Regions from separate parts of the Cellulomonas dongxiuzhuiae genome, predicted to be linked through region 2. Evidence: riboswitches for the same ligand, from Rfam matches in the RefSeq annotation. Region 2 holds a riboswitch; each other region holds the start of a gene.

What was found. Region 2 has a riboswitch for S-adenosylmethionine ahead of KKR89_RS14680 (aminotransferase class V-fold PLP-dependent enzyme). Riboswitches for the same ligand answer to the same signal wherever they lie in the genome.
Positions count from the first base shown of each region.
Region 1: another riboswitch for S-adenosylmethionine. It lies ahead of KKR89_RS18425 (antitoxin); the one in region 2 lies ahead of KKR89_RS14680 (aminotransferase class V-fold PLP-dependent enzyme).
Region 3: another riboswitch for S-adenosylmethionine. It lies ahead of KKR89_RS00495 (methylenetetrahydrofolate reductase); the one in region 2 lies ahead of KKR89_RS14680 (aminotransferase class V-fold PLP-dependent enzyme).

Region 1 is NZ_CP076023.1:3,645,179-3,655,125, reverse strand. It holds gene KKR89_RS16500 (hypothetical protein) at 1-437, opposite strand, end outside; gene KKR89_RS16495 (hypothetical protein) at 434-1,027, opposite strand; gene KKR89_RS16490 (putative T7SS-secreted protein) at 1,060-2,397, opposite strand; gene KKR89_RS16485 (hypothetical protein) at 2,394-2,681, opposite strand; gene KKR89_RS16480 (Fic family protein) at 2,881-4,113, opposite strand; gene KKR89_RS16475 (hypothetical protein) at 4,283-5,140, opposite strand; gene KKR89_RS16470 (DUF6318 family protein) at 5,173-5,667, opposite strand; SAM riboswitch class IV at 6,165-6,276, shown strand; gene KKR89_RS18425 (antitoxin) at 6,269-7,363, shown strand; gene KKR89_RS16455 (ADP-ribosylglycohydrolase family protein) at 8,228-9,664, shown strand; gene KKR89_RS18420 (NERD domain-containing protein) at 9,884-9,947, shown strand, end outside.
Region 2 is NZ_CP076023.1:3,243,040-3,252,986, forward strand. It holds gene KKR89_RS18595 (GNAT family N-acetyltransferase) at 1-720, opposite strand, end outside; gene KKR89_RS14680 (aminotransferase class V-fold PLP-dependent enzyme) at 749-2,191, opposite strand; SAM riboswitch class IV at 2,228-2,341, opposite strand; gene KKR89_RS14685 (GNAT family N-acetyltransferase) at 2,435-2,974, opposite strand; SAM riboswitch class I at 3,073-3,170, shown strand; gene KKR89_RS14690 (rhodanese-like domain-containing protein) at 3,175-3,618, shown strand; gene KKR89_RS14695 (O-succinylhomoserine sulfhydrylase) at 3,615-4,871, shown strand; gene KKR89_RS14700 (hypothetical protein) at 4,927-5,436, opposite strand; gene KKR89_RS14705 (aldo/keto reductase family protein) at 5,564-6,574, shown strand; gene KKR89_RS14710 (hypothetical protein) at 6,688-7,269, opposite strand; gene KKR89_RS14715 (DUF1345 domain-containing protein) at 7,483-8,127, shown strand; gene KKR89_RS14720 (DUF72 domain-containing protein) at 8,130-8,858, opposite strand; gene purQ (phosphoribosylformylglycinamidine synthase subunit PurQ) at 8,949-9,644, opposite strand; gene purS (phosphoribosylformylglycinamidine synthase subunit PurS) at 9,644-9,931, opposite strand.
Region 3 is NZ_CP076023.1:108,258-118,204, forward strand. It holds gene metE (5-methyltetrahydropteroyltriglutamate--homocysteine S-methyltransferase) at 1-2,211, opposite strand, end outside; gene KKR89_RS00495 (methylenetetrahydrofolate reductase) at 2,208-3,302, opposite strand; SAM riboswitch class I at 3,367-3,473, opposite strand; gene KKR89_RS00500 (hypothetical protein) at 3,637-3,855, opposite strand; gene KKR89_RS00505 (DNA-3-methyladenine glycosylase I) at 3,907-4,512, opposite strand; gene KKR89_RS00510 (SCO1664 family protein) at 4,624-5,397, opposite strand; gene KKR89_RS00515 (DUF3090 domain-containing protein) at 5,394-5,951, opposite strand; gene KKR89_RS00520 (MSMEG_4193 family putative phosphomutase) at 5,971-6,675, opposite strand; gene hrpA (ATP-dependent RNA helicase HrpA) at 6,732-9,947, opposite strand, start outside.

The DNA of each region.
Region 1 (9,947 bases), 400 kb from region 2:
GGGACCTCCCGGTCGCCCGTGAGGCCGGACGACGCACCGGCCGGCCGCACCCGGCGCAGCACGGTGCCCGCGGGCCCCTCGCCGAGATCGAGCGTGTGCCCCGGCTCGTCGCTCGCGAGCACGCCGGCCATGGCGGCGCGTCCCCGGGCGTCGAGGCTCCCCGGCACCCGGTACACCGTGAGGGACGCGGGAACGGCCGGGGCGCCGCCGGCCAGCGCCATGAGCACACCGCCCGCGCGGGCGGCGCGTTCGGTGCTCCGCAGCAGCTCCTGCCGCATGGTGGCCTGCAACGGCGCGAGGTCCGGCACCCCGCCCAGCTGGCGCGTGACCAGCTCCTCGACGCACGCCGTTCGCGTTGCGTCGTCCTCGAGGTCGAGGACGGCCCAGTCGTCGGGGAGGAGGACGGCCACCGTCCCGGGGGTGACGTGGCGGGTCATCCCTGCCTCAAGGTGACCTCGACCATGTTCGCGACGTCTGTGGCCACCTCGGCGATGTGGTCGAAGTGCTCGACGGAGGACGACTCGAACTGGCAGGACACGAACTGTCCCGTGTCCGCGGGAAGGATGAACCATGTCCACTCGCGGCTGACTCGGCGGCTGAGGCGAGGTGCCCTGTCGACGATCCGGAGAACCGCGTCCCCTGCCGTCACATGTGAGGGGAAGGCGGCCACCTCGAGCAGCCGTCCGGCCCAGCGCGGCCTGGCGCCCGTGCGGACGGCGTCGAGCAGCGTCTCCACGTTCATCGGACCAGCGGCGGGTGGCGATCCCAGGCGCAGGAGTGCGTTCGCCTGCGGTTTGCGGTACCGAGGACCGGGGGTCCAGATCGCCGCACATGCCGTGCCGGGAATCCCTTCGGTGATGATGGAGTCGAACTTCCGAACGGCCGCCATGATTGCGGCCCGAGCGGTGGGGTCGTCCTCCAGCGCCGCTACGTCCGCCTCGGCCTGGCCGAGGTCGCCGTGGGTCCAGTCCACCCAGTCGTCGGGCAGTCCCCAGCTGATGGTCGCGATGTCGGTGTGATGGGGCATGGTTCCCTCGGGGTGGTCGACCGGACGGGATGTCACAGGTCGAGGCGCTGCGCTGGGTCGAGTGCGGGCCGGTCGACATGGTCGACTACCGACTTCGCGGTCGACGTGAAAGCCATCGCGGCGTCCCCGACGTAGAGCACGGACGCGGTGGTCTCGAGCAACGTGCCCTGGACGGTTGGGCCGAGCAGGGTCAGGAACGTCCTTGGCTGGAAGGGGAAGGCGTCCCAGAGTCGGGAGCGCAGGACGTTGTTGTGCCCCACCAGTTCCCCGTGCCCCGCGAGCGCGAGCACCCGATCCCAGCCACGGACAGACATCACCTGGTCCCAGGCGGCAGCCAGGCGGCTGCTCGATGCGGGTCCGCCGCCTATCAGTGAGTGTGCCGACGCGGCGGGAGGCGCGTCAGGCGCGCGTGATCGCGAGAACAGTCGCGTGACTCGGCTGACGACCGACCGCGTGGCCTGCCCCGCGGCCTGCGACGTGGCCGCGCGCGCTGACACGTCGAACGCGTCCACCGCCCGGGCCAGAACCCGCCCCGCCCCGAACGACGCGAGCCCCACCACCCCCATGACGACGTTGAACCAGTCCTCTCCGTCGCCGCTCTTCAGGGCCAGCGCGAGGTCCGCGACGAGCGCCACGGCGCCCGCGACCACGGCCGCCGCCATGATGATCGGGCCGACGACCGGCACCCAGCCGAGCAGCAGCGAGGCGATGCCGAGGCCGGCGCTGATGTTCCCCGCCCACGTCGACACGGTCTGCGCGACGTCGGCGCCCCAGTCCTCCCACCACCCGTCGTGGAGCGTGTCCTCCATGCCGGTGTCGAGCTCGTCCATGGCCCGTGCGGCGGCGGCGTCGCGGCGTTCGACGGCTTTGGCGAGGGCGAGCCGGGCGCGGGTGAGGTCGATCTCGGCGTCGGAGCGTTCCGTGCGCGCGGAGGTGAGGGCGCGCTGCTGGGTCGTGGTGTCCTCGCCGAGGTCGGTGGCGTCCTCGAGCAGGATCCGCGAGCGGCGGACGGCGTCCTCGGCGAGGTCCAGGGAGTGCTGTGCGGACCGGGCCGTGTGCAGGGCGTCGAGCGACTCGGTCTGGGCGAGGTCGAGCTGGATCGAGTACCGCACGAGGGCGTCACCGGCGGCGTCGTACCTGGCGTGCGCCCGGCGGATGCGGTCGGCGACGGCGTGGGTGCGATCGCGGATCGCGTCGACCGCCTCCGAGACCGCGTCCTGGGCGTCGACCAGTGCGCGCAGGACCCGCTCGGCGTCGCCGATGGCGGCGGCGACCTGGCGGTAGTGGTCGCCACCGGCGCGGACGACGGCCGGGTCGCCGGGGACGGGGTCGCTGGAGGCCAGCGGGTACCAGGAGTACGGCCGGCTCACGCGTCACCGCGCAGCGCGGCGGCGAACTCGGTGTCGATGCGCTCGAAGTTGTCGCCGATGCCGGTGCACGCGTCGGCGAGGCGGGCGATCTCCTCGAGCATCTCGGCGCGGTGGCCGTCCCAGCCGTGCGCGAAGTCCCGGACCCTGGCGGCCAGGCCCGTATGGCCGACGGCTTCGGCGACGGCGTCGCTCGTCGCGTTGGCGTCCTGGAACTCGCTCGCCACCGTGCGCAGGTCGGTGCCGACGGCGATCAGCTCGTCCGTGCTCAGCCGCAGGTGCCCCATGGCAGGGGAACGTATCGGACGAATCAGGGCACGCGGGGGCGTCGTCCACAGGTTCGACGCCACGCGGGCGCACGGCGGGAGGCGCCGCAGCATGGTGCTCGGTGATCAGCCCGACCTCCCGCAGTCGCGTGCGTTCGTGGAGATCCGGGCCCCCGCCCGTGGCAGGGGCGTCAGCCGACTCGTCCCGTGGCGACGACGCTCACGGGCGCTGCCACGCTCGCCTCCCGGCCCGCGCGGCGAACCCGTCCAGGGCGGTCAGCACCTGCGTCGACTGCCACAGCACCGAGCGGCGTCGGCCGCCGACCTCCGTCAGCGCACCTGCCGCCACGAGCCGCTCGATGGCTCGCATCGCGTTGGTGTGCGAGATGCCGAGCTCACGCTGGACGGTGGCGGTGTTGATGACCGGCTGGTGCAGGACGAGGTCGACCAGGGGCCACGCGGACGAGTCCGAACGCGCCCGGATCCCGGTTCGCCACTCGTCGCGCGCCGCTCGCAGGTCTGCCAGGAGGATGCGGCCGTTCGCCACGGCGTCGTGCGCGGCGCGAGCGAGCTCGAGGACGATCGCGGCGGGCTCGCCCGCGCGGTAGGCGGTCAGCGCGTCGAAGTACGCGGACGTGTCGACGAGCAGGCCGGCGGAGACGGGAACGGTGACGGACCTCGTCAGGCCCCGGCGTCGCAGGAGGGCGTGGATCAGGGCACGACCGGTGCGGCCGTTGCCGTCGGGGAACGGGTGGATCGTCTCGAACTGCGCGTGCGTGAGGGCGGCGTGCACGAGCGGTGGGATGTCGTCGCGGTCGGCGAAGGCGACGAGGTCGTCGATCGCGGCGGGGACGCGGTCGGGGTGCGGGGCGACGAATGCGGCGCCGTGAGGTGAGTAACCGGTGCCACCGACCCACACCTGCTCGGTACGCCAGTGGCCGGCCGTCGCGGGGTCGGAGCCCTCGAGCAACGCGCGGTGCATCGCGAGGATCGCCTGGCCGTCGATCGTCTGCGACAGCGCGATCGCCGCCTGCATGGCGTGGACGTTCCCGACGACCTGCATGGCGTTCCGGCGGGTGTCCTCGCCGAGCTCTGCGAGGGCGATCTGCTTCGCGCCGGACGTCAAGTTCTCGATCTGGGAGCTGGACGCGGACTCGGACCGCAGCAGGATGGCAGCGAACGGGACGACGTCGCCGGCGGACTCGGCGTCGAAGTCTCGGATCGCTGCTGACGCGTCCTCGGCGGCGGCTGCGGCCGTGCGCGGGAGGCGCACGTCGAGGTCGGCGATCGGGAGTGTGACCGCTGCTCGGTAGGGCTGCCGGAGGGCGTCACGCGCGGACGGCGAGAGCAGGTCGGCCGGCAGGGTGGACCGCCACGGTCGCTCCTCCCATGCGAGCGCCGGCCACGAGCGGTCCGTCGCTCCGTGGTGACCGGTGTCGGCAGCGGTGTGCACGCAGCGATCCTATCCACCGATCAGGGCTTATGGATGGATAACACGATCGCGAACGCATCCCTCCCAGTGGACCGCGGTGCCGTCGATGCCGCCGACTACGGGTATGCGCACGTCCATGAGGCGACATCGGGGCGCAGCTCGGTGGCCTGCTCGACCGCGGCCACGGGCCTCAGCAGTCCGGTGGCTTGGGTCTGTCGGTGCACAGGTCGGCGACGAGGCGGCTGGTGCGTTCTTCGACGGTGAAGGGTGGGGAGGTGGTGGTGGTGTTGGCGGTGCCGTTGATGTCGCGCCAGATGGGTGAGCCGTCGATCTGGTAGCGGCCGGTCCATTCGGCGTTCAGGGTGATGGTGGTGGTGCCGGGGTTCTCGTACTCGTGGAAGACGTCGTGGTTCGGGTAGGGGTGGCCCGGTGAGCGGGTGGTCAGGGTGTGGCCGTCGCCGAAGTCGTAGGTCCAGCGGGTGGGGGTGGCCTCCACGGTGATGCCGTAGCCGAGGAGCTCGGTGCGCAGGGTGACCGGGGTGGGGTCGGTGGAGACGATGGTCTCGATGTTGATCAGGACCCAGCCGCGGTCGGGTTGCAAGGTGAAGGTGGGGGCGGGCAGGGGGAGCAGTCGGAAGTCGGCCTCGGTTAGGACGGGCAACAGATCGACGCCGCAGCCCCCGGCGTCGATGTCGTCCCACGGGCCCCATGGCGAGGCCGGGGTGACGCGCGTGCGCATCCACATCGGCATCACGAGGGTGTCACCGACTTCGCACTGCACGGCGGTCTGCGCCAGGTCGGCGCCAGGTGCGCAGGTGCCGTCGTCGAGGCCCTTGACCCACATGCCTGCCGCCTCACGGCAGTACGGCGCACGCTGATAGTCGACGAGGCGGAGTTCCGGTAGAACGCCTCGACTCAGCCTGGCAACCTCCTCAGATCGATCGACGGTCATCTTCACGTGGTCGGTCTCCATGAGGCCGTTGAAGCGGTCATCCGCAGCGGCGGCGGCCGTCGGGTATGCGACGAGCAAGGCAGCCACCAGGGCCACCAAGGGGACATCTCTCCGACGCACGACGCGTGTCATTCGACAGGCGTCTCGACGATGCCGGCCGAGTCGATGGTCCACCCGTCAGACCACGTCATCGCCACGTCGATCGTGTACGTGCCGCCGTCGTTCGTGTCGACTACGACACCCGCCTTATCGATGTCCTCGGAGGGGGTAATCGCCACGCTGAGAGTCGCCCTGTACCAGCCGTTGGCACCGAGGTCCTGTCCGGTCGCCGAGAGCACCGTGACACCACCGACGCTCCGCTGTCCCGCCGCTTGCAGCCTCTCTACCTCCGCGCGGGTATTGGAGCAGAACTCGCAGGTCGTTGCCGACAGGGCATCCCATTCGGCGAGATCGCCTGTGGCGAGGACGTACGGGTACAGCTGCATGAAGTAGCTCGCCGCAGCTGCCGCACCTTCGGAGTCAGCGGACTGCATATCCGTCGGCCGTTCCGGCGCTGGAGGCGCTTCCGGTGTTGGCGTCGGCGTAGGGCTAGGCGTCGATGACTGAGCCGTCGTCGACGTCATCGGAGGGGCGGTCTCACCGTCGGAGCACCCCGCCAACGCCATCCCTAGTGCCAGCATCACCGCAGGAACCGTGACGTAGCGGCGTCCTGATCCACGTGTGGGCATGCCGGGAAAGTACCGGTTCTGGGCATGACGCGGTGAGGGTCATCCGTGTCTGTGGACAACCGCCAGCGACCCGTCGCTCCCAAAGGGTGGTCAACAGGGCCTGGATCGGGGTCGTGCTCATGAGGTCGGTGCAGCGGCTGGGCCGACCTCGTCAATCCTCCACCCGTCGGACCACGTCATGACGACGTCGATCTCACGGTCCTCCGCAGGATGGTCAATGGACGCCACCGCGCCACCGGAGCGGCCCGAAGCGAACAAGTCCTCGCGGGCGTCGGCTGCCTGCGCGAACAAGTTGTGCGCGCACGTGCCGGCAGCCAGAGCGGTCGACTTCCAGCGCCACGCCGATGACACCGACGACCCACATGTCAGCCGCCGGTCCTAGGCTCTCTCCCGATCACGAAGCTCGGCCTCAAGCCCTCCGGCTGGCCGACTGGCAACCGCGCTGAGCGCACGGTGCCCCCGGAGGAAGATCCGCCCGCGCCGCCGGCACGGGAAGATGCTCGACCTGACGGAGTACCCCGTGCCTGATCTTCACCTCGACGACCCCACCCACCTCGCGTGCGTCTCCGACGCTCCCGGGCACGTCGTCCAGCCCGACCTCGTCGCCCGCGCTGTCCGGGCTGACGGGACCCCGTGGCGGCTGACGCGGGTCGGTCCGCATCGCATCCAGCTCGTCGATCCCTCGGGTGAGCGGGCGAGCTGGTGGCTGCACGACCCGAAGCCGTTCGTGAGGCACCTTCGTACCGGCGACCCGACGGTGTGGATGTACGACTTCGGGGTCGTGCGCGTCGGCGAACGGTACGTCGCCGTCACGTCCCGCGAGCACTGGACCCCCTGCGTGCGAGCGACGACGCGCCGACCGGGTACGCGGGTGGCGTGGCTCGTCGCCATGCTGCAGCCCCAGGCGGACGCCGAGGGCGCTGACCTCGTCCCCCCGCACACGGCCACGCTCTACCACCTCGACCCGCCCTACCGGCTGCGCCGGGTAGCGGACGCTCCGATCGACTGGGTGCTCGTCCTGGCACATCAGCGCGACGCTGGAGGATCCACGGTGATCTACGAGGCCGACGCGACCGGCCGGCTCGTGTCGCCCTGGGACCTGCCGGGCAGCCACGACGACGGGATCGATCACGTCCGAGCCCTGCAGGGACTCGGCTACGAGATCGCTCTGCCCCAGTGGAGGAAAGCTGATGGCCGTCGACTCACGAGATGTCCCGCTGATCGCCGCGTCGTGATGTGCAGGTCGGCTTGGCGCCCCGGCAGGCGCCGGTGCTCGTCCGGATGCCGCGGTGCGGGTGCGGGCGCCGCTGGGCCGACGCAGGATGGAACGGCGCCGGGGCGCCCGGTGCGGCCCGCTCGTCGCCCCGGGTGCCGGGCAGGCCCTCCGCAGGACCGAGGGGGAACACGCATGGGCATCGACGACCTCAAGGGCAAGGCGTCCGACGCGGCGCAGGGCGAGAAGGGCGAGCAGGGGAGCGACGCGGCCCTGGAGAAGGGGTCCGACGCGGCGTCGTCTGCCACTGGCGGCAAGCACGACGAGCAGCTCGACAAGGCGCAGTCGGCGGCGGACAAGAAGATCGGCGACCAGTGACGACATCCGTCCGGGCCGGGCGCGGTGCCCGGCCCGGACGGGTCGACAGCACCTGGCAGGAGTGGCGGCACGTGCTGTCCGTGGACCTCGACGGTGCGTTCGTGTGACTGCAGGCGGCCGCGCGGCACATGGTCCGCCAGGGCACCGGCGGGCGGATCGTGGCCATCACCAGCGTGCCCGAGCACGCGCCGAGGTCGGCTCCGCGGCCTACTGCGCCGCCAAGGGCGGCCTGGGCCCGCTGTGCAGGTCCCGGCGCTCAAGCTCGCAGACCACGGCATCACGGTGAACGCCGTCGCGCCCGGCAGCCGACGGTCAGCGAGCCGGAGCCCGACGGCGTGACCGACCCGGAAGGGACGCGGTGGCGGCCTAGCAGGAGCAGCATCAGTGAAGCGCAGGCGCGTGCCCTTCTGCAGGTTGGCGCGCCCGTAGCCTGGGACCCGTGCGGCTGTGGTGGCTCCTGCGGGTTCACCTGGTTCGGGCCGGACGACACTGCCCGCTTGATGGCCTCGGGAACGCCGGTGGTTCGGAACACGAAGCGACGACGCGGGAACATCAGCGAGTGGGCGGCCAGCGACGGCCGGGTCCTCGTCGTGGCGGAGGACGCGGTCCGCTGGGCAGACCTCATGGCGTAGGCAACCTCCTGGACCTCGGGTGATCTCGTTCTGGTCCGAGGTACGGTCGCCGTCCGCGGCTGACGACCTCGAGCTTCACCCCCTCCGTGGCCCACCTGAGTTCACATAGGGGTTCGGACGGCCGATGCACTGGAGGGACGTCGCCAGGCGTTCTGCACACCGCGTGACGTCGCCAGGCGTTCCGCACACCGCGTGACGTCGCCTGACGCCGCGCTCGATGCCCAGGAGTCCGATGCTCAACCTCACCCCGGTCCAGATCGACCGCGCAGTCGGTGCCCTCCTCGGTTCCGCCGCCGGTGACGCGTTGGGGGCGGGATACGAGTTCGGTCCGCCGCTGCCGGACGACGCGCCCGTCGCGATGAAGGGCGGCGGCGGGTTCGACTGGGAGCCGGGGGAGTGGACGGACGACACGTCCATGGCGATCCCGATCGCGCAGGTGCTGGCCGATGGTGGGTCGCTCGACGACGAGGCGTCGCTGGACAGCATTGTCGCGGCGTGGGCGTCCTGGGCGCAGGACGCCAAGGACGTCGGGGTGCAGACGAGCGCGCTCCTGGGCTCCCTGCACGTGCCGATCGCTGAGGCGGCGCGCCAGGCGGCTGCGGCACGGTTCGCCGACGCCCCGCGCAGCTCCGGCGGCAACGGGACCCTCATGCGCACCGGCCCGGTCGCGCTTGGGTACCTCGACGACGGCACCGAGCGCGCGCTCGCGAACGCAGCCCGCGCCGTCTCCGACCTCACCCACGGCGACCCCGACGCCGGTGACGCGTGCGTCCTGTGGTCGATGGCGATCCGGCACGCGATCCGCACCGGTGAGATCGACCTGGTCGGTCAGCTCCCGCATCTGCCGGCGTCGCGCCGCGAGCGATGGGCGGCGGTCATCGCCGAGGCGGAGGCGTCCCAGCCGCGGGACTTCCCGAAGAACGGCTGGGTGGTGCAGGCGCTGCAGGGCGCGTGGTCCGCGATCCACCACGGCGACGGGCTCGTCGACGTGCTCGAGCGCGCGGTCCGCGGCGGCAAGGACACCGACACCGTCGCCGCCATCGCCGGTGCCCTCGTCGGCGCCGCGGCGGGCGGGACGGCCGTGCCAGCCCGTTGGCGGCGGATCCTGCACGGCTGGCCAGGCATGGACAGCCGTGGGCTCGTGGAGCTGGCGGCGCTCGCCGCCACCGGCGGACAACCCGACAGCCGTGGCTGGCCGACGGCCCTGCGGATCACCGGTTCCGGCGTCCGCACCCTCGTCACGCACCCGCACGACGAGGGCGTCGTGCTCGCGTCCCTCGACGGCCTCGTCCACCTGCCCGACGACGTCACCACGGTCGTCTCGATGTGCCGGATCGGTCGGCGCCAGACGTCCCGGGAGCACGTCGAGTTCTGGCTGTTCGACGAGGACGGCGTCAACGCCGACGTGGACGCCGTGCTGATCGATGCCGCCGACACGATCGCCGACCTGCGCGCCGAGGGGCAGACGGTGGCGCTGCACTGCATGGAGGGGCGCTCGCGCACGTCCGCCGTCGCTGCGGTGTACGCGATCAGGCACCGGGGGGTCCCCAAGGGCGAGGCGCTCGCGGGGCTGCAGGCGGCGCTGCCGGACTACGCGCCTAAGCAGTTCCTGCTCGATGCGGTGGGGCGGATCGCGGAGCAGGTCGCGGGGGCGGGCGGCGAAGTCTGAGACGACCGAGCCGGCGCTGCGGACCTCGGTTGAGGCGCCAGGCCGGCCTCGGTGCCGTCCCTCGGGGAGGCCTCCGCGGTGAGCCGCGTCTGTGCCTGGCCACGCGCGACCCGGGCATCGCTGACGACCGACGTCGGCACGTCGACCGGACGGGCCCTCCAGCACGCACCGTGGGGTGTCGATGCTGAAGAGGGACACCCAACCGAGGAGGTCACGACCGTGGCGCGCACCTACCCCGAGCACCCCGCGTTCCCCGAGGACGGTGGTGCCGAGCAGACCGTCT
Region 2 (9,947 bases):
CGGGTGCGCGAGGTCGAGCGCGTCGCCCTCGACGACGGCGTGCGGCACGTCGCGCCCGACGAGCAGGTCGTGGACGGCCGCCGCCACGGTCGACTTGCCGACCCCCGACCGCCCGCCGATCAGCAGCACCGACGTGCGCTCATCGGCCACCGCACCCCCGGCCAGGCGCGCCTCGAGCCTGGCCCGGACGTCGGGCCACTCGTCGGCGAGGACCGAGAAGTACAGCGAGTCCTGACGCGTGCCGTCCGCCGCGACGCGGTGCCCGCGCAACCGGCCCTCGGGGCGCGCGCCGAGCTTGGTGACGGCCGCGATCGACCGCGCGTTGCGCGCCTCCACCCGGTAGGCGACGCGCGCGACGCCCCACGTCCCGTACGCGTGGGACATGAGCAGCAGCTTGCACGCGGGGTTCACGTGCGTGCCCCACACGCGGGGGTCGTAGTAGGTGTGCCCGATCTCCAGGCGCCCCATCGTCAGGTCGACGTCGTAGCAGGACGTCGACCCCACGACCTCGCCGTCGACGATCACGGCGAAGGCGTACCGGCCGGGCGTCGCCAGCGCGGTCGAGACGACGTCGCGCAGCGCGGCCGCACCGCGCGGCGTGGCCGACGTCATGCCGGCCCACACGCGGTCGTCGACGAACCGCGCCAGCGCCTCCGCGTGCTCGACCGCGAGCGGGACCAGCCGGACACCATGACCCTCGAGGGTCAGTTCGTGCAGCACCGGCCCATTCCACCACCGCCGGGCCGGGTCAGTCGTCGAGGGCCGGGCCGCACGCGGCGGCCGCCGTGGCCGCCAGGTGGTCCAGGCCCGCGACCTCGATGAGCGGGCGCGTGTCGTCCACGACCGACCAGCAGCCGTCGACGACCTCGTACTCGGCCTGCGCGCCGCGCCGCAGCAGGTCCGCGAGCGCAGCGAGGAGCCGGTCGACGTGCTCGGCCGTCGTGCCGACCCCGACGGACGCCCGCACGGCGCCGTTCGACGCCCCGAGGTGCGCGAGCAGCGGGTGGGCGCAGAACCGCCCGTCGCGCACGCCGATGCCGTGCTCGGCGGACAGGTACGCGGCGACGAGGCCCGGGTTGAGGTCGCCCACGACGAACGTCACGACCCCGACCGGGTCGACCGAGTCCGGCCAGATCCGCGCGACGCGGACCCCGTCGAGGGCGTCGAGCCCGGCGACCAGGCGCGTGCGGAGCGCCTGCTCGTGGGCCTCGAGCGCACCGGCCGGCAGGGCCGCGAGCGTGTCGCACGCCTGCGCGAGGGCGATGGCCCCCAGGACGTTGGGCGACCCGGCCTCGTGCCGTGCCGGCGCCGGCTGCCAGACCGTCCGGTCGGCCCGCACGTCGCGCACCGCACCGCCCCCTGCGAGGTACGGCGTGCCCGTGTCGAGCCAGTCCCGGCGGCCCACCAGCGCGCCCGCGCCGAACGGGGCGTACGTCTTGTGCCCCGAGAACGCGACGTAGTCCACGCCGCTCGCCGCGAGCGAGAAGCCGCGGTGCGGCACCAGCTGCGCGCCGTCGACGGCCACGCGCGCACCGGCGGCGTGGGCGATCTCGACCACGCGGTCCAGGGGCAGCGCCTCGCCCGTCACGTTGGACGCGCCCGTGAGCGTGAGCAGCACGTACGAGCGCCGGGCGAGCTCGGCGCGCAGGGCGTCGAGCGTCGCGGCGACGGTCGGCTCGAGCGGCAGGATCGTGGCGATACGCCCCGTCCCCGCGTGCGCCCCGCCGCTGCGCTGCACCCACGGCAGCAGGTTGGCGTGGTGCTCGACGTCGAGGACGAGCACGGCCCCGCCGGCGGGCACGACGCCCGCGAGGAGGTTGAGCGAGTCGGTCGTGTTGCGCGTGATGACGGCGACGTCGTCCGGGCGGGCACCGACGAACCGGGCGATCGTGTCGCGCGACGTCTCGTACAGCGCCGTCGAGACCTGCGAGAGGTACCCGGCACCGCGGTGCACGGACGCGTAGAGCGGCAGCACCTCGCTGATGCGCGCGGTGACGGCCTCGAGCGCCGGCGCGCTCGCGGCGCAGTCGAGGTTGGCGTAGGTGCGGCTGGTGCCGTCGACGAGCGGCACGGTGGTGGACGCGCCGACGACGGCCAGCAGGGGTGCCTCCTCGCGGGGCGCGGCCGGGGTCGCGGTCGAGGTGCCCGTGACCTCGTCGGCACAGGCGAACAGCTCGGTGACGGACGTCATGGTGCTCCTCCGGAACGGTCCGGGGACCCCCAGGAGGTCCCGCGCTTGCCGGCACCGAACGGCGCGCGGCCAGGTCGTCACCCGGGGCACCCCGCCGCGGAGGAGGGTTGCCGGCCAGCGAGCCGGGGCTTGACGCTGGCGCTCATGACCTGGGTCGAGGATCCGCGTCCCGACGTGCGCGTGTCAACGCCGACACGACGTTCCTCCCAGCATCCGAGACGGTGCGTCTCGCATGCTGTGCATTCAGGTGCGGCGGGGTGGGGCGAGATCGCGCACCATGACCACGCTGCGGTAGGTCTTGCCGGGCCACTGCACGGTGTCGGCGTCGACGAAGCCCCACCGGCGGTACATGGCACGCAGCCCGGTCGCGGGCACCGCCGTGTCCAGCCCCACGGACCGCATGCCGCGCTCGAGCGACCACGTGCGCACGGTCGTCCAGAGCCGCGTCGCGAGCCCGTGCCCGCGCGCGTCCGGGTGCACGGCGAGCTGGTTGAGCCACACGCGGTCGGGCTCGAGCGCGAGCCCGGTGAGCGACCTGATCCCGCGGCCCGGCGGGCTGGACGCGGTCACCGTCCCGACGAGGCCCCCGGCCGGGTCGGCCAGCACCCAGCAGGCACCCACCCGCAGGCTCCGGCGGGCGGTCGTGGCCTCGTCCTGGGACGCCCCGGTGAAGTTGAGGCCGTCGGCCGCGAGGTCGGCGTACGCGGCGTGCAGCAGGCGCGTCAGCGCGGGCACGTCGGCCATGGTCACGGGTCGCAGCACGAGGTCCTCGGGGGCATCCATCGCGCACCACCCTGGCACGCGTCCGCGCCGACCCGCACGGCGGTTCCCCGCGTGAGACGCGCTGCCCGGCGGTGACGGGCGTGGCGTAGCATCTCGCCCGACCATCCAGAGCGGCCGAGAGATCTGGCTCGACGACGCCGCAGCAACCCGCACGGGAGACCGTGGTCGAGGGTGCTACCGCCAGAGACGATGGGAGGACCATGAGCGTGCAGCCACGCCCCGCACCCGGTTACGCCGGGGACATCACGCCGACCGAGGCCTGGGACCTGCTCGCCGAGCGCGACGACGCCGTGCTCGTCGACGTGCGCACCGACGCCGAGTGGCGCTACGTCGGCGTGCCCGACCTGCGTCGGCTGGGACGTCAGGCGGCGCTCGTCGAGTGGGTGTCCTACCCGTCCGGGCAGCCGAACCCGCGGTTCGTCGACCAGGTCGCGGCCACGGGCGTCACCCCGGGCGACGGACGCCCCGTCGTGTTCCTGTGCCGGTCGGGCCAGCGCTCCATCGGCGCGGCCCAGGCGGCGACGGCCGCGGGCTACGGCCCGGCGTACAACGTCCTCGACGGCTTCGAGGGCGCGACGGGCCCGGACGGCCACCGCGGCCACACCGGCTGGCGCGCCGACGGCCTGCCGTGGGTCCAGCCGTGAGCACCCCCCCGCCCGGCCCCGGCGACTGGGACGACCACCGCCTGGACCGCGGCACGCTGCGGCCCGACACGCTCGCGGTGCGCGGCGGCCTCGTGCGCAGCGAGTTCGGCGAGATGTCCGAGGCGGTCTTCCTCACGCAGGGCTACACCTACGCCACGGCTGCGCAGGCGGAGGCGGGCTTCGCCGGTGACGTCGACCGCTTCCTGTACTCGCGGTACGGCAACCCCACCGTCACGAGCTTCGAGGAGCGGCTGCGCCTGCTCGAGGGCGCCGAGGCCTGCTACGCGACCGCGACCGGGATGTCTGCGGTGTTCACGTCGCTCGCGGCGCTCGTCCGCTCCGGGTCGCGGATCGTCGCTGCCCGCGCGCTGTTCGGGTCGTCGGTCGTGATCTTCGACGAGATCCTCGCCAAGTGGGGCGTGCGGACCGACTACGTCGACGGGCACGTGCCCGAGCAGTGGGAGCAGGCGCTCGCGACGCCCGCGGACGTCGTGTTCTTCGAGACGCCGTCCAACCCCATGCAGGACCTGGTCGACATCGCGCACGTGAGCCGTCTCGCGCACGCCGCCGGAGCGACCGTCGTCGTCGACAACGTCTTCGCCACACCCGTGTTCTCCCGCCCGCTCGACCACGGCGCCGACGTGGTCGTGTACTCGGCGACCAAGCACATCGACGGCCAGGGCCGGGTGCTCGGCGGGGCGATCCTCGGGTCGTCGCAGTACGTGCGCGGGCCCGTCCAGACGCTGCTGCGCAACACCGGCCCCTCGCTGTCCCCGTTCAACGCGTGGGTGCTGCTCAAGGGCCTGGAGACCCTGAGCGTGCGGGTGCGCCACCAGGCGGCGTCGGCCCTGACGCTGGCACGGTGGCTCGAGGAGCAGCCGCAGGTCGCGCAGGTCCGCTACCCGTTCCTCGAGTCCCACCCGCAGCACGACCTGGCGCGCGCGCAGCAGACCGGCGGCGGCACGGTCGTCACGTTCGACCTCGCCGTGGCGGGCGACGCGGCGGCCGAGGCGGCGAAGACGGCCACGTTCGGCGTCCTCGACGCGCTGCGGGTCGTCGACATCTCGAACAACCTGGGCGACGCCAAGTCGATCGTCACGCACCCGGCGACGACGACGCACCGCAAGCTCGGCCCCGCGGGCCGGGCGACCGTCGGCATCGGCGAGTCGACGGTCCGGCTGTCGGTCGGGCTCGAGGACGTCGAGGACCTGCGCGACGACCTCGCGCAGGCGCTGGCCACGCTCGCGCGCTGACGCGGCCCGGGGGCTGACGCGGTGCGGGACTGACGCGCGTCGCGGCGGGCGCGCGTCAGCCGGCCGGGACCAGGCCGACGGCCACCGTCGAGTCGGACGCCGCGACCACGCTCACGTCGACGGGGCCGCCGGGCACCTCGAACGCGTCGCTGTCGGCCATGGTCGAGCCGCCCTCGATCATCGGGATGCACGGCGCCTGGTACGACGTGAGGTCGTTGCCCCCGGCGGCCACCGTGACGGTGACGGGTGCACCGTCGCTCGACGTGCACGCGACGCGCAGCAGGTGCGGACCGGCTGTGGTCTCGGCGACCTGCGCCGTCTCGGTCGCACCGCCGGCGATCTCGGCCGCGAGCGCCTGGACGGCCCCGCCGGCGGCCTCGAGCGCGGCGCTCTGGTCCGCCACGGGGGGCAGCTCGGTCGCACCCTTGCCCTCGCCCGTGACCGGGGGTGGGGAGAGGTTCTCCTCCGGGGCGTCCGCGCCGTCGGGCGGGGTGGTGCCGTCGGAGCACGCGGCGAGCGCGAGCAGCAGGAGGGGGACCGCAGCGAGACGTCGTCGGGATCGCATGGCGGGGACGGTAGCGCAGCGACCTGTGCAACGCGCACCTGTGTCCACCAGAGGGACGAACCGTGCGTACCGGACGCACGGGGCGGCGCCCGCGCTGGCTGACCCGATCGGGTGAGAGGCTGCCTGCATGCACTTTCGCTTCCTCGGCAACTCCGGCCTCAAGATCTCCGAGCTCACCTACGGCAACTGGCTGACCCACGGGTCCCAGGTCGAGAACGACACGGCGACGGCCTGCGTGCGCGCCGCGCTCGACGTCGGCATCACGACGTTCGACACCGCGGACGTCTACGCCAACACCGTCGCCGAGTCGGTCCTCGGCGACGCGCTCGTCGGCGAGCGGCGCGAGTCGCTCGAGATCCTCACCAAGGTCTTCTGGCCCACCGGGCCGAAGGGCCCCAACGACACGGGCCTGTCGCGCAAGCACATCCGCGAGTCCATCGACGGGTCGCTCAAGCGCCTGCGCACGGACTACGTCGACCTGTACCAGGCGCACCGCTACGACCACGAGACGCCCCTCGAGGAGACGATGCAGGCGTTCGCCGACGTCGTCCGCCAGGGCAAGGCGCTCTACATCGGCGTCAGCGAGTGGACCGCCGACCAGATCCGCGCGGGCCACGCGCTCGCGAAGGACCTGGGCGTGCAGCTCGTCTCGAACCAGCCGCAGTACTCGATGCTGTGGCGCGTCATCGAGCCCGAGGTCGTCCCGACCTCCCGCGAGCTCGGCGTCTCGCAGATCGTGTGGTCCCCCATCGCGCAGGGCGTGCTCACGGGCAAGTACGCGCCGGGCGCCCCGCTGCCCGCGGGCTCCCGCGCGACGGACGAGAAGGGCGGGGCGAACATGATCAAGTCGTTCCTGCGCGACGACGTCCTCGAGCGGGTCCAGGGCCTGCGCCCCGTCGCCGACGAGCTCGGGCTCACGATGGCGCAGCTCGCGATCGCGTGGGTGCTGGCCAACGACAACGTGTCCGCGGCGATCATCGGCGCGTCGCGTCCCGAGCAGGTGCACGACAACGCCAAGGCCGCGGGCGTCGAGCTCCCCGCCGAGGTGCTCGCGCGCATCGACGAGGTCCTCGGTGACGTCGTCGTGGCCGACCCGGCCGAGACCGCCAAGGCGTCGCCGGCGAAGCGCCTGGTCTGACCCCGCCCGGTCCGACGCACGCCCCCGCACCGGTCCGGTGCGGGGGCGTCGTCGTCACAGCTCGACGGTCGCGTGCTCGCCGCCGGCGTACGCGCGGCCGGTGACCTCGGCCTTCACCCGGCTGATGACGGTCGCGAGCCGCCCGCGACGGCGAGGGTCGCCGCGTGCCGGCGCGACCGCCCCACCAGGGCGAGCGCGACCGTGTCCACGCCGGTCCGGGCGGCCAGCGCGGTCGCGTCCGCGGTCAGGCGACCGGCCGGGGCGATGAGCCACGTGGTCGACGGTGACCACGTGAGGGCGGCGAACGCCTCGGCGTACGCGACGGCGGCCCGGCGCCGGGCCGCGTCGGCGTCGTCGTCGGCGACGACCGCCTCGACCTCCAGGACGACCCGGACGTCGGCCCGGTCGCGTCCGACGGCGCGGACCTCGTCCTCGAGCACCTCGACGAGCGCGCGCACGGCCGCCGCGGTCGGCAGCGCCGCGGAGTGGACGATGCGCACGACGTCCGCCCGGGCGGCCGCGAGCGCGAGCGTCGTCGGGTCGAGCGCGTCGGCGTCCAGCAGGAACTCGGTCGCGTCGTCACGACGCGAGGAGGCGGCGACCTCGACCGTCGGTGCGGCGGTGGGGGCGGCCGGGCGTGCGGCGGCGGGGGCGGCGGGGGTCGCGCGGAGCGGCGCGAGAAGGTGCTGAGCCACGGGGATCGTCCTCGGGGGTGGTGCGGGTGCGCAGCCGGGCTGAGCCGCAGGCGCGCGGGGTCGTCAGCTCAGCGACAACACACCCGGACCGAGAACATGCGGCCGACAGTAGCCGCCGGCCCGTCGTGACGCCACCCCCTCCCGCCTGCCGGAACGCCGGGCGTCCCGGCCGCTCGCGTGGTCGCGGCCTGCCCGCGGGGGTTGGATGGGGTCGTGACCCGGAACCCGGCGTACCGCGACGTCACGCCGGCGGCGCGACTGGCCGTCGCCAGCGGCGCCGGCGTGATCGCGGGCTGGGGCGTCGCCACGGCCTACGCGGGATCGTTCGCCGCGGCCCTCCTGTCCGGCTGGGCCGTCGCAGGTCTGGTGTTCGCCGGCTGGAGCTGGGCCTTCCTGTGGCCGCTCGACGCCGAGCAGACCCGCACGCACTCGCTGCGCGAGGAGCCGACCCGGCTCGTGACGCACGCGCTGGTCGTGGGCGCCGGGGTGATGAGTCTCGTCGGCGTCGTGGTGGTGCTCGCGACGCACGACCGGGGGCGCGTCCTCGCGCTCGTCTCGGCGCTCGTCGCGGTCGTCGCGTCGTGGACGTCGCTGCACACCGTGTTCGCACTGCGTTACGCGCGGATCTGGTACACCCCGCCGTACGGCGAGATCGACTTCCACCAGGAGGAGCCGCCCCGGTACTCCGACTTCGCCTACGTCGCGTTCACCGTCGCCATGAGCTTCGCGATGTCCGACCCCGACGTCCGCTCGTCGGACCTGCGGCGCGTCGTCCTGGCCCACGCGCTGCTGTCGTACCTCTTCGGCACGGTCATCGTCGCGCTGCTCGTCAACGTGGTCGCCGGGCTCACGCCCTGACCTCACCGGCCCAGGAGCCCGCGCAGCGTCCAGGCGTTGCGCACGGCGTTGCCGCCGCCGTCGTTGTTGAAGTAGGCGACCACGTCGTGCCCGCCGGCGGACCACTCGCCGATGCGGTCGGCCCACCAGCGCAGGTCGTCGTCGGAGTACGACCCGGCGTACAGGTGCTGGTGGTCGGGGCCGTGCAGCCGCACGTAGACGAGGCGCGACGTGGCCCGCAGGACGCACGGGACGCCCGCTCCGGACACCACGCAGTACGCCGCGCCGTGCTGCGCGAGCAGGTCGAAGACCGCGTCGGTCTGCCACGACGGGTGCCGCAGCTCGACCGCCACCTGCACCCAGTCCGGCAGGGTGCCGAGGAACCACGCGAGCCGGGCGTCGTCCCGCTCGGCGTCGGGCCGCAGCTGCACGAGCAGCGCCTCACGGCGTCCCCGCAGCTCGTGCCACGACCGCGAGATCCGCTCCGACCACACCTCGGGCCCGTACAGGCGCCGCGCGTGCGTCAGGCCGCGCGACGCCTTGACCGACATCGTGAAGCCCTCCGGCAGCCGCTCGCGCCACGACGCGAACGCCGCCTCGCGCGGCCAGCGGTAGAAGCTCGCGTTGAGCTCGACGGTGTCGAACGCCTCGACGTACCGCGCGAGCCGGTCACGGGCCGGCAGGCCCGGACGGTAGAGGACGCCGTCCCAGTGGTCGTACGACCACCCCGACGTGCCGATGCGGATCGTCACCCCCGTACCCTCGCCCGTCGCGCGCGGCCACGCACGCCGACGGTCGGACGACGCGCGCGCGCACCGCGGGGAGACGTGAGGTCGCCCGCGTCAGCCGACGAGGGCCTGCAGGACCGACGTGAAGAACCGCAGCCCGTCGGTCCCGGACCGCGGGCCCCGGGCGCCGTCGGGACCGAAGCCGGCCTCGACCGCGTGCTCGGGGTGCGGCATGAGACCCACGACGTTGCCGGCGGCGTTGCTGATGCCCGCGATGTCCCGGCGGGACCCGTTGGGGTTGCCGTCCTGGTACCGGAACACGACGCGCCCCTCGCCCTCGAGCTCGTCGAGGGTGCGCTCGTCGGCGACGTACTGCCCGTCCTGGTTCTTCAGCGGGATCGTGATGCGCTCGCCCGTGGCGTACGCCCGCGTCCACGCCGTGTCGGCATTCTCGACCGAGAGCACCTGCTCCCGGCACAGGAAGTGCAGGTGGTCGTTCTTGATCATCGACCCGGGCAGCAGGTGCGCCTCGGTGAGGACCTGGAAGCCGTTGCAGATGCCGAGCACCGGCAGGCCCCGGCCTGCGGCGTCGACGATCTCGCCCATGACGGGCGCGAACCGGCTGATCGCCCCGGCGCGCAGGTAGTCGCCGTAGGAGAACCCGCCGGGCAGCACGACCGCGTCGACGCCCTTGAGGTCGGCGTCCGCGTGCCACAGCGCCACGGGCTCGCCGCCGGCCAGGCGCACCGCGCGGGCGGCGTCCCGGTCGTCCAGCGTGCCGGGGAACGTGACGACCCCGATGCGACCCATCAGGCCAGGCCCTGCGACGTGACGGTGGCGGCGGCGTCGGCCTCGATGTCGGCGACGCGCACGACGTCCTCGATGACCGGGTTCGACAGCACCTGCTCGGCCGCGGCGGCGGCGGCGTCGAGGACCTCGGGCGTCACGGGTCCGTCGACCTCGAGCTCGAACCGCTTGCCCTGCCGCACCGCGGTGAACTGGCCGAAGCCCAGACGCGGCAGCGCGTTCGCGACGGCCTTGCCCTGCGGGTCGAGGATCTCGGGCTTCGGCATGACGTCGACGACGACTCGTCCCACGGGTGCTCCCAGGTTC
Region 3 (9,947 bases), 850 kb from region 2:
CAGCAGCTCGGTGACCTCGGCCTCCGACGGGACGCGCGGGGAGTGGATGTCGTAGACGCCCGGTCCGACGGCCCGCGGGTAGCCCGCGGCGGCGATGTCGCCGAGGATCTCCATCTTCGAGCGCGCCGCCTCGATGCTCGTCACGTCGGCGTCGAGACCGTCGATCGCCTCCATGATCTCGCCGAACTCCGAGTAGCACAGGTGCGTGTGGATCTGGGTGTCCTCGCGCACGCCGGCCGTCGCGAGCCGGAACGAGCGCACCGACCAGTCGAGGTACGCCGCGTGGTCCTTCTCGCGCAGAGGCAGCAGCTCGCGGATCGCGGGCTCGTCGACCTGGACGATCGCGATGCCGGCGGCCTCGAGGTCGGTGATCTCGTCGCGCAGGGCGAGCGCCACCTGGTTGGCGGTGTCGCCGAGCGGCTGGTCGTCACGGACGAATGACCAGGCCAGGATCGTCACCGGGCCCGTGAGCATGCCCTTCATGTGCTTGTCGGTCAGCGACTGCGCGTACTGCGCCCACGCGACCGTGATGGGCGCCGGACGCGACACGTCGCCCCACAGGATCGACGGCCGCGTGCAGCGCGAGCCGTACGACTGGACCCAGCCGTTCTGCGTCACGGTGAACCCGTCGAGGTTCTCGGCGAAGTACTGGACCATGTCGTTGCGCTCGGGCTCGCCGTGCACCAGCACGTCCAGGCCGATCCGCTCCTGCAGCTCGACGACGCGGCGGATCTCCGCCTTCATCTCGTCCTCGTACTGCGCGCCGGTGAGCTCGCCCTTGCCGAACGCGGCGCGCGCCTTGCGGATCTCCGGCGTCTGGGGGAACGACCCGATGGTCGTCGTCGGCAGCGCAGGCAGCTGGAGCCGTGCGGCCTGCGCGGTCTTGCGCCCGGCGAACGGGCCGCGACGGAACTGCTCGTCGGTCAGCGCCGCGACACGCTCGCGCACCTCGGGGCGCACGACCCCGGGGGCGGTGGCGCGGCTGTTGACGGCGTCCGACGCGGCGAGGAGCTGCTCGTGGATCGCCGCACGGCCCTCGGTCAGGCCCTCGGCGAGGGTGGCGACCTCGCGGACCTTCTCGTCGGCGAACGCGAGCCACTGCACGAGCGTGCGGTCGAGCGCGGGCTCGTCGTCGAGCGTGTGCGGGACGTGGAACAGGGACGTCGAGGTGCCGACGGTCACGGCGGCCGCACCGAGGGTCTCGAGCTGCTCGAGGATCGCGAGCTTCTTGTCGAGGTCGGCGCGCCAGATGTTGTGGCCGTCGATCACGCCGCCGACGAGCGTCTTGCCGGCCAGCCCGGTGACGGCGACCGTGGGCGCGTCGCCGCGGACGAGGTCCAGCGCGAGGCCCTCGACGTCGGTGGCCGCCACCGCGGGCAGTGTCGGACCGAGGTCGCCGTACGGTGCGGCGAGCAGGATCGCCGGGCGCTGCGGGCGCGCGAGCTCGGTGGCCAGCACCCGGTACGCGCGGGTGGCCGCCTCGGCGAGCACGTCGGGGGAGACGCCGACCGAGTCGGAGACCAGCGCGGGCTCGTCGATCTGCACCCACGTGGCGCCCGCGGCGGCGAGCTCGGTGAGCAGACGCGCGTAGACCGGCAGGATGTCGTCGAGGCGGTCGATCGGCGAGAAGCCGGCCGGGGCGTCCTCGGTCGGCTTGGCGAGCGCGAGGTACGTCACGGGCCCGACGACGACGGGCCGCGTGAGCACGCCCTCGGCCAGCGCCTCGGTGAACTCGGCGACCGGGCGGTCGGACGCGTAGCGGAACGCCGTGTCCGGGCCGATCTCCGGGACGAGGTAGTGGTAGTTCGTGTCGAACCACTTGGTCATCTCGAGCGGCAGGTCGTCGCCGCGGCCGCGGGCCACCGTCGAGTAGCCGGCCAGGTCGAGGCGGCCGTCGGCGTCCTGCAGGTCGGCGAAGCGTGCCGGGACCGCGCCGACGAGCGCCGTGGCGTCGAGGACCTGGTCGTAGAAGGAGAAGGCGCTGGGGATGGCGGGGACGTCCGTCGCCAGGCCGAGCTCGGCGAGGCGCGTGCGCGTGCGTCGGCGCAGGTCGGCGGCGACGGCCTCGACCTCGTCCGCGGACGTGCGGCCGGCCCAGAACGCCTCGAGGGCCTTCTTGAGCTCGCGGCGCGGGCCGATCCGGGGGTAGCCGAGGACGGAGCCGGCGGGGAAGGCCGGGATCGCCGGCGCGCTGGGGGTGGTGTCGGTCATGACAGGTTTCCTCGCGGTGTCGTCGTCGTGGTCGCGCCGGCGGTGCTGCCGTCGGACGCGGTGAGGTCGTGGGGGGTGACGGCGCTGCGGCGGCCGCCGACGAGGTCGGCGCCCTCGAGCAGGTCGAGCGCGGCCTCGTGCTTGTTGAACGTGTAGACGTGGACGCCCGGCGCGCCGCCGTCGAGGACGCGGTTGACGAGGTCGACGCCCGCCCGGGTACCGCGACGGTGCCGCTCGGCGGGGTCGTCGGTCGCGCTCAGCAGGTCGAGCAGACGGCCCGGGACGGGGACTCCGGTGAGCTCCTGCACCCGGGCGAGGCGCGCGGGGTCGGTGGTCGGGATGATGCCGGGGACGATGGGGATCGTCACCCCGGCCTCGCGCGCCTCGGCGACCAGGCCCAGGTACGCCTCGGCGTCGAAGAAGACCTGCGAGATGGCGAAGTCGGCACCGGCCTCCTGCTTGGCCAGCAGCGCCTGGACGTCCTGCGCCCGGGTGCCGCCGGTGGCGTGGTTGCCGCGCGGGAACGCCGCGACCGCGACGGACAGGGGCCGGACCCGGGCGCGGACGGCCTGTGCGGCGCTGCGGCCGCACCGCCGCTTCTCGATGTCGCGCAGCAGCTCGACGAGCTCTGCCGCGGTGTCGACGCCGTCGGGGTGCGGACGCCAGTCGGGCTCGCCCGCGGGCGGGTCGCCGCGCAGGGCGAGGAACGAGCGCACGCCCTCGTCGAGGAACTCCTCGACGATCGCCGTGACCTCGTCCCGCGACGTCCCGACGCACGTCAGGTGCGCGATCGGGTTGAGCGAGGTCTCGCGCAGCAGCCGGCGGACGAGCGCGCGCGTGGTCTGGCGGGTGCGTCCCGAGGCGCCGTAGGTGACGGACACGAAGTCCGGCTCCACGGTCTCGAGCTCGCGGACCGTCGCCCACAGGCGGGGCGCCGCGTCGGGGTTGCGCGGGGGGAACAGCTCGAAGGAGACGGTCGGGCGGTCCAGCGCGCCGGCCTGCTCGGCGCGTCGACCCGTGGCGCGGGCGGGCCGCTCGGCCGGCGTGTCCTGCGCGGCGGGCGCGGTCTCGATCTCGGCCACGACGCTCATCGCGCCGCGGGGCTGGTCGTCGGGCGGGCGGTCCCGCACGAGGGGTCGGTGGCACAGGGGCGCACGTTCATCGTCACTCCATCGTTCCTGGCGGAAGCACCCACACCCTCGCGAGGAGGGGGGTTGCTGCGGCGTCGTCGAGCCAGGTCTCTCAGCCGCTCTGGATGGTCGCCGAGGATCGTAGCCCCGCTGCCCGGATGGCGGACAGGTCCTCCCGACAGGTGAGACGCAGTGTCCGATCAGTGGGCAGGCGGGTGGCCCGCGTTCACGCCGACGACGAGAGGCCGCGTCGACGGCACGCCGCGGCGACCTCCTCGTGCTGCTCCCGGGGAGGTCAGCGACGGCGGCGGCGCAGGAGCGTCGCGGACTCCCGCGACGTGCGCTGGTGCGGCAGGCCGAACCACGACGAGGTGGGCGCGGCGACCGGGACGCGCAGCAGCCCGTCCTGGACGGCCTCCAGGACGAAGGGGTCCGGGTCGCCGGGAGACAGCCACGCCGCGTGCGCCGCGCGCACGGCGTCGTGCCGTCCGTCGTGCTCCGCGTGGTCGGTCATGACGGCACCCTAGCCCGCGGGTGCCTGTCTGCCGAGGCCTGGGCGGCGGTATCACTCCGCAGGAGTAGCCGCGACCGGTGCGCTCGCCGCGTCCCACCGACGAGCGACGACGCAGTCGGCCAGGTGGTCGTCGACCACGCCGCACGCCTGCATGGCGGCGTACGCGGTCGTGGGACCGACGAACCGGAAGCCGAGGCTCTTGAGCTCCTTCGCGAGCGCCGCCGACTCCGGCGTGCGGCCCGGGACGTCGGACCAGGTCAGCGGCCTGGGCCGAGGCGGCGGTGCGGACGACCACAGCACCGCGTCGAGCGTGCGACCCGACGCGTGGAGCGCCAGCAGCGCGCGGGCGTTGGCGATCGTCGCCTCCGCCTTGGCGCGGTTCCGCACGATGCGGTCGTCCGACAGGAGCCGCGCGATGTCGTCCTCGCCGTAGGACGCCACCACCCGGGGGTCGAAGTCCGCGAACGCCTCACGGAACGCGGGCCGCTTGCGCAGGATCGTGATCCACGCGAGCCCCGACTGGAACGCCTCCAGCGAGATCCGCTCGTACAGGGCGTGCTCGTCGTGCACGGGCACACCCCACTCGTCGTCGTGGTACGCCGCGTAGAGCGGGTCGGAGCCGCCGAAGCACCGGAACGGCGCGGGGGTCGTGGTCATGGCCCGAGTCTGGCGCGGCCCGCCGACACCTGCGGCCGCACAGCCCGCGGCCTGTGGACGAACCCCCCCCGCGGTCGGGGGCTGTGGTGGGCTCGGTGCGCGACCAGCCGGTCAGAACAGCGGCCACGGCACAGGAGACGTCCCACCGGCGGGCGCGGGGAACCGGCCGGTCCGCAGCAGCCGGTCGCACCGCTCCCCGAGCGCCTCGACCTCCGGCCCGCTGAGCAGCGCGGACAGCTGCTCACCGAGTCCACCGTCCACCCCCGACCGCACGCGCTGCACGCCGGCCCTCTCGTCGGCGTGGAGCTCGGCGCCCACCCAGCCCCAGAGGACCGTCCGCAGCTTGGGCTCGGTGTGGAACGTGACGCCGTGGTCCACGCCGTACCGGTGCCCGTTCGTCATGGGGAGCACGTGGCCGCCCTTGCGGTCGGCGTTGTTCACCAGCACGTCGAGCACCGCCATGCGGCGCAGCGCGGCGGAGTCCTCGTGGACCACCGCCACCGGGCGGCCCTGGGCGTCGGTGCCCTCGAGCACCGTGCACCAGCCCTGCGCCGGGACGGCCGACGTCGCCACGACGTCGACGGGGTCCTGCTGCGGGTCGGGCTCCTGCCACAGCTGCACCATGCCGGGGCCCAGCGGCCCGTCCCGCAACCACGTGCGCGGCACGACGTCCCAGCCGAGCGTCTGCGAGACCAGGTAGGCCGCGACCTCACGCCGTGCCAGCGTGCCGTCCGGGAAGTCCCACAGCGGCTGCTCGCCCGCCACCGGCTTGTAGACGACGGTGACGTCACCGATCGTGCCGACGAACGTCGCGTTGGACGCGGCGGTGAGACGACCGACGATCCGCAGCTCGTCGCCGTCCCCGTCGTCGCCGCCCGGGGTCACGCCCCGTCAGGCGATCCGCAGACGTGGCCGTCAGGGTCGATCGGCTCCCCGCACCGGCTGCACGTCGGCCGCCCGGCGTCCACGACGCCCCGGATCCGCTGGACGAAGGCCCGGGCGGTGCCCACCGGCATCCGGACCAGCAGCACCTCGCGGGGCCCGTCGTCGTCCGGGTCGGGCAGCACGCCCGGCTCGTCCGGCGTCTCCTCGAGCGGGAACGCCTCGACGACCACCTGGAGCGTGCGCGGGTCCCAGCCGAGGCGCATCGTCCCGGTGCGGAACAACGCGTCCACCGGCGGGTCGATCGGGTCGTCGTCGACCAGCTCGGGCGGGGTCTCCCGCGGGACGGCGACGGGGTGGGACCCGTCGGTCGCGAGGTCGTCGAGCAGCTCCTCGATGCGGTCGGCGAGCATCGCGGACTGCTGCTTCTCCAGCACGACGCTCGAGGACCGTGCGCCCATGCGGACCTGCAGGTAGAACGTGCGCTCGCCGGGGCGGCCCACGGTGCCCACGACGACGCGGTCCGGCCAGTCGAACTCGTGGACGAGAGCGGTCATGCGTCGAGTGTACGAAGGGTCATGCGGTCCCACCGGTCGCGTCGTGCCCGGCGCCGCCGCCGAGCGGCGCGTCGTCCGCCGGTCGCGCCCCAGCGAGCCACGCGAGGTCGCCACCCTGGGTGTTCAGGGCGATCACGTGCGGTCGCAGGGGCCCGTAGCGGACCAGCGAGACCGACGCGGGGCCGACGTCGAGCCGCTGGAACAGGTCCAGGTGCATGCCGAGCGCGTCGGCCAGGACCGCCTTGATCACGTCGCCGTGGCTCACCGCGGCCCAGACGGCCCCGGGGCCGTGGCGCTCCTCGAACACGGCGTCGTGCCGCCGCACCGCCGCCACGGCCCGGGCCTGCACGGCCGCCAGCGACTCGCCCCCGGGGAAGGTCACGGCCGCGGGGTACGCCTGGACCGTCGACCACAGGGCCTCGCGCGCCAGCTCGGCCAGGGACCGGCCCTGCCAGGCCCCGTAGTCGCACTCGGTCAGTCCGTCGTCGACCGTCAGGCCCGGTGCGCTGCCCTGCCGCGCACGCAGCAGCTCCGACGTCTCGCGGCACCGCTCCAGCGGGCTCGTGACCACGCCGACCAGCGGCACCACGGCCAGACGCTCGGCGGTGCGCTCGGCCTGCCCGCGTCCGACGTCGTCGAGGCGCACCCCGGCGGCGCGCCCCGCCAGGACGCCCTGGACGTTGGCGTCGGTGCGGCCGTGGCGGACGAGCAGGACGGTGGCCATGCCCGCAGCCTAGGCAGCCGCACGGCGGGTCCCCGCCGTGCCGTCACCCGGCGTCGTCAGCCGAGCGCCGCCAGCGCCTTGCGGATCCGCGTCGGCGACACCGGCACCGGCGTGCCCAGCTGCTGCGCGAACAGGCTGACGCGCAGCTCCTCCAGCAGCCAGCGGACGTCGTCGAGCGCGGCGTCGCGGGCCGGGTCGGGCGACGCGGTCGCGGCGCGCTCGCGGGCCGCGGTGTAGAGCTGCTCGACGTCGTGCACCTGCCACGCGAGGTCCGCGTCGCGGGTCGGGTTGTCCGCCGCCTTGGCCAGCCGGTGCTGCGCCGCGCGCAGGTAGCGGACCAGCTGCGGCAGCCGGTCCGCGCCGACGTCCGCCACGAACCCGTCGTGCACGAGCGTCGCGGCCTGCTCGCGGACGTCCTGCGCCGTGGCCAGCAGCGCGAGGCTGCTGGTCCCGCGCACGTCGCCGTCGAGCTCGCGCCACGCCGTCAGGACACCGACGAGGTCCCCGACGACGCGGTGCACGTCGTCCTCGAGGGCGTCGCGCACCGCGCCGCGCAGGGCGGCGTACGCGTCGGCGTCGCGGACGTCGCGCGGCGTGCGTCCCTGCAGGTGGCGGGCCATGAGCCGGTCGATGGCCGCGAGCTGCACGTCGGTGACGAGGGCGTCCGTGGTGGGGTACGGCGACGCAGCCAGGGCGAGCGCCTGCCTGCCGCTCCACCGGCTCGTCACGCGCGGGGTGGCGAGGCCCGCGTCGAGCAGCAGCAGGCGCCGCAGGCCGCGCCGGGCGGCGGCCTGCGCCACGGCACCGTCGGCGAGCACACGCAGGGCGACGGTCGCGCGGGGCCCCGTGCCCTCCTCGACGAGGGTCGGGTAGGCGCGCACGACGCCGCCCGCGGAGGTCACCGCCTCGATCACGTCGGGCAGCGGACCGGGCAGGTCCGGCCAGGTCGTCAGTCCGGTGCGCTCGAGGTCGGGGGTCGCGTCCGATCGCTCTCTCGCGCCCGGGGTGGGGGTGCCCCTGCGGGGGGCGCCGGCGGAGCCGGACTGCTCTCTCGCGCCCTGGGGGGAGGTGCCCTGGGGGGAGGTGGCCTCGAGGGGGGCTGGTGGGGTGGGAGCGGGCTGGGTGGGGAGGCCGGCCTGGGTGGCCGCCTCCTCCATGGCGGCGCGCACGGCCGTGCGCACGGCGGACGCGACCGCGTCCTGCGCGCGGTCCGCGAGCCGGCGCTGCAGCGCGAGCAGGTCCTTGCCCTCGTCGACGACGCCGCCACGGTCCCCGACGATGCGGAACGTCATGCGCAGGTGCGCAGGCAGGCGGTCCTCGTCGACGGCGTCGGCGGGCATCTCGACGTCGCGCAGCGCCCGGACGGCGCGCGCGAACATCTCGCGGAACGACGGCGCCGCGTCGGCGGCGCGCACGGTGTCGGCCCACGACGCCGCGTGCTCGGCGAGCCACCCGTCCACGGCGCGGGCGACGTCCGGTGCCGGCACGAGCTGCACCCGCACGGGCTTGGGCAGGGCGCGGATCGTCGCGGTCAGCAGCTCGGCGCGCATGCCCGGGACCATCCAGTCGAAGCCCTCGGGCCGCACGCGCGGCAGCTGGGAGATCGGGATGTGGACCGTGACGCCGTCGGCCTCGGTGCCGGGCTCGAACTGGTAGGTCAGCGGGAACGACAGCTCGCCCTGCGGCCAGCGCGACGGGAACGCGCTCTCGTCGATCTCGGCCGCGTCGTCGCCCACCAGGAGCTCGCGCGTGAACGACAGCAGGTCCGGGTCGGCACGCTTCGCGGACTTCCACCAGGTGTCGAAGTGGCGTGCGGACACGACCTCGGGCGGGATGCGTGCGTCGTAGAAGTCGAACAGCGCGTCGTCGTCGACGACGAGGTCGCGGCGGCGCGCGCGGGCCTCGAGCGCCTCGGCCTCGTCGAGCAGGCGGCGGTTCTCGTGAAAGAACGTGTGGTGCGTCGTCCACTCGCCCTGCACCAGCGCGTGCCGGATGAACAGCTCGCGCGCCTGCTCGGGGTCGACCTTGGCCAGCAGCGACCGGCGCTGCGCCACGACGGGCACGCCGAAGAGCAGCACCTTCTCGTTGACCGTCGCCGCGCCCTGCCGCGTCGACCACGCGGGCTCGGAGTAGGTGCGCTTCACGAGGTGCGCGGCGGCCTCCTCGACCCAGTCGGGGTCGACGCGCGCGACGTCGCGCGCCCACAGCCGGGACGTCTCGACGAGCTCGGCGGCCATGACCCACGACGGCGGGCGGCGGGCCAGGCCCGACCCGGGGAAGATCGCGAAGCGCGCGCCGCGCGCCCCCAGGTACTCGTTGCGGGCGCGCGCGTCGGGCTTGCGGGGCTTGCCGTCGCGGCCCTTGGGCGGGTTGCCGGCGGCGACGTCGGTGACGATCTGCATGCCGATCTGCGAGAGCAGGCCGGGCAGGATCGCGCGGTGGATCGCGTCGCCGTCCCACGTCCAGCGCGTCTGGACGGCGTCCGGGGCGGTGCCGGCGGTCGCGTCCTGCGTCGGCGCGCCGGTGGGGACGTGCCGCCCGCCGTCGCGCCGGCCGTCGCGCCCGTGCCCGTCGGCCGCGGGGGCGTCGGACGACGTGGGCGTGGGTGCGCCCTTGGCGTCGACGCCGAGGCCCTTGGCCATCTCGCGCAGCTGCGTGACGACGTCCTGCCACTCGCGCACGCGCAGGTGGTGCAGGTGCTCGGCCTTGCACATGCGCCGGAACGCGGACCCGGACAGCTCGCGCTGCCGCTCGCGCAGGTACGTCCACAGGTTGAGGTAGGACAGCAGGTCCGACGACGGGTCGGCGAACCGCCGGTGCAGCGCGTCGGCCGCCTCGCGCGACTCGGCCGGCCGCTCGCGCGGGTCCTGGATGGACAGCGCGGCGGCGATGACGAGCACCTCGCGCGCGACACCGCGACGGCCCGCCTCGACGACCATGCGCGCGAGGCGCGGGTCGATCGGCAGCTGCGCCAGCGCCCGTCCGGTCTCGGTCAGGCGCGCGCGGCCGTGCACCTCCTCGAGCGCGTGGAGCTCGGTGAGCAGCGCGACGCCGTCGCGCACCGAGCGCACGTCCGGCGGGTCGACGAACGGGAAGTCCACGACCTCGTCCGGGGACGTCACGACGCCGACCGCGATCATCTGCAGGATCACCGACGCGAGCGACGTCCGCAGGATCTCCGGCTCGGTGTACAGCGGCCGGGACTCGAAGTCCTCCTGCGAGTACAGCCGGATCGCGATGCCCGGGGCCACGCGCCCCGACCGGCCCGACCG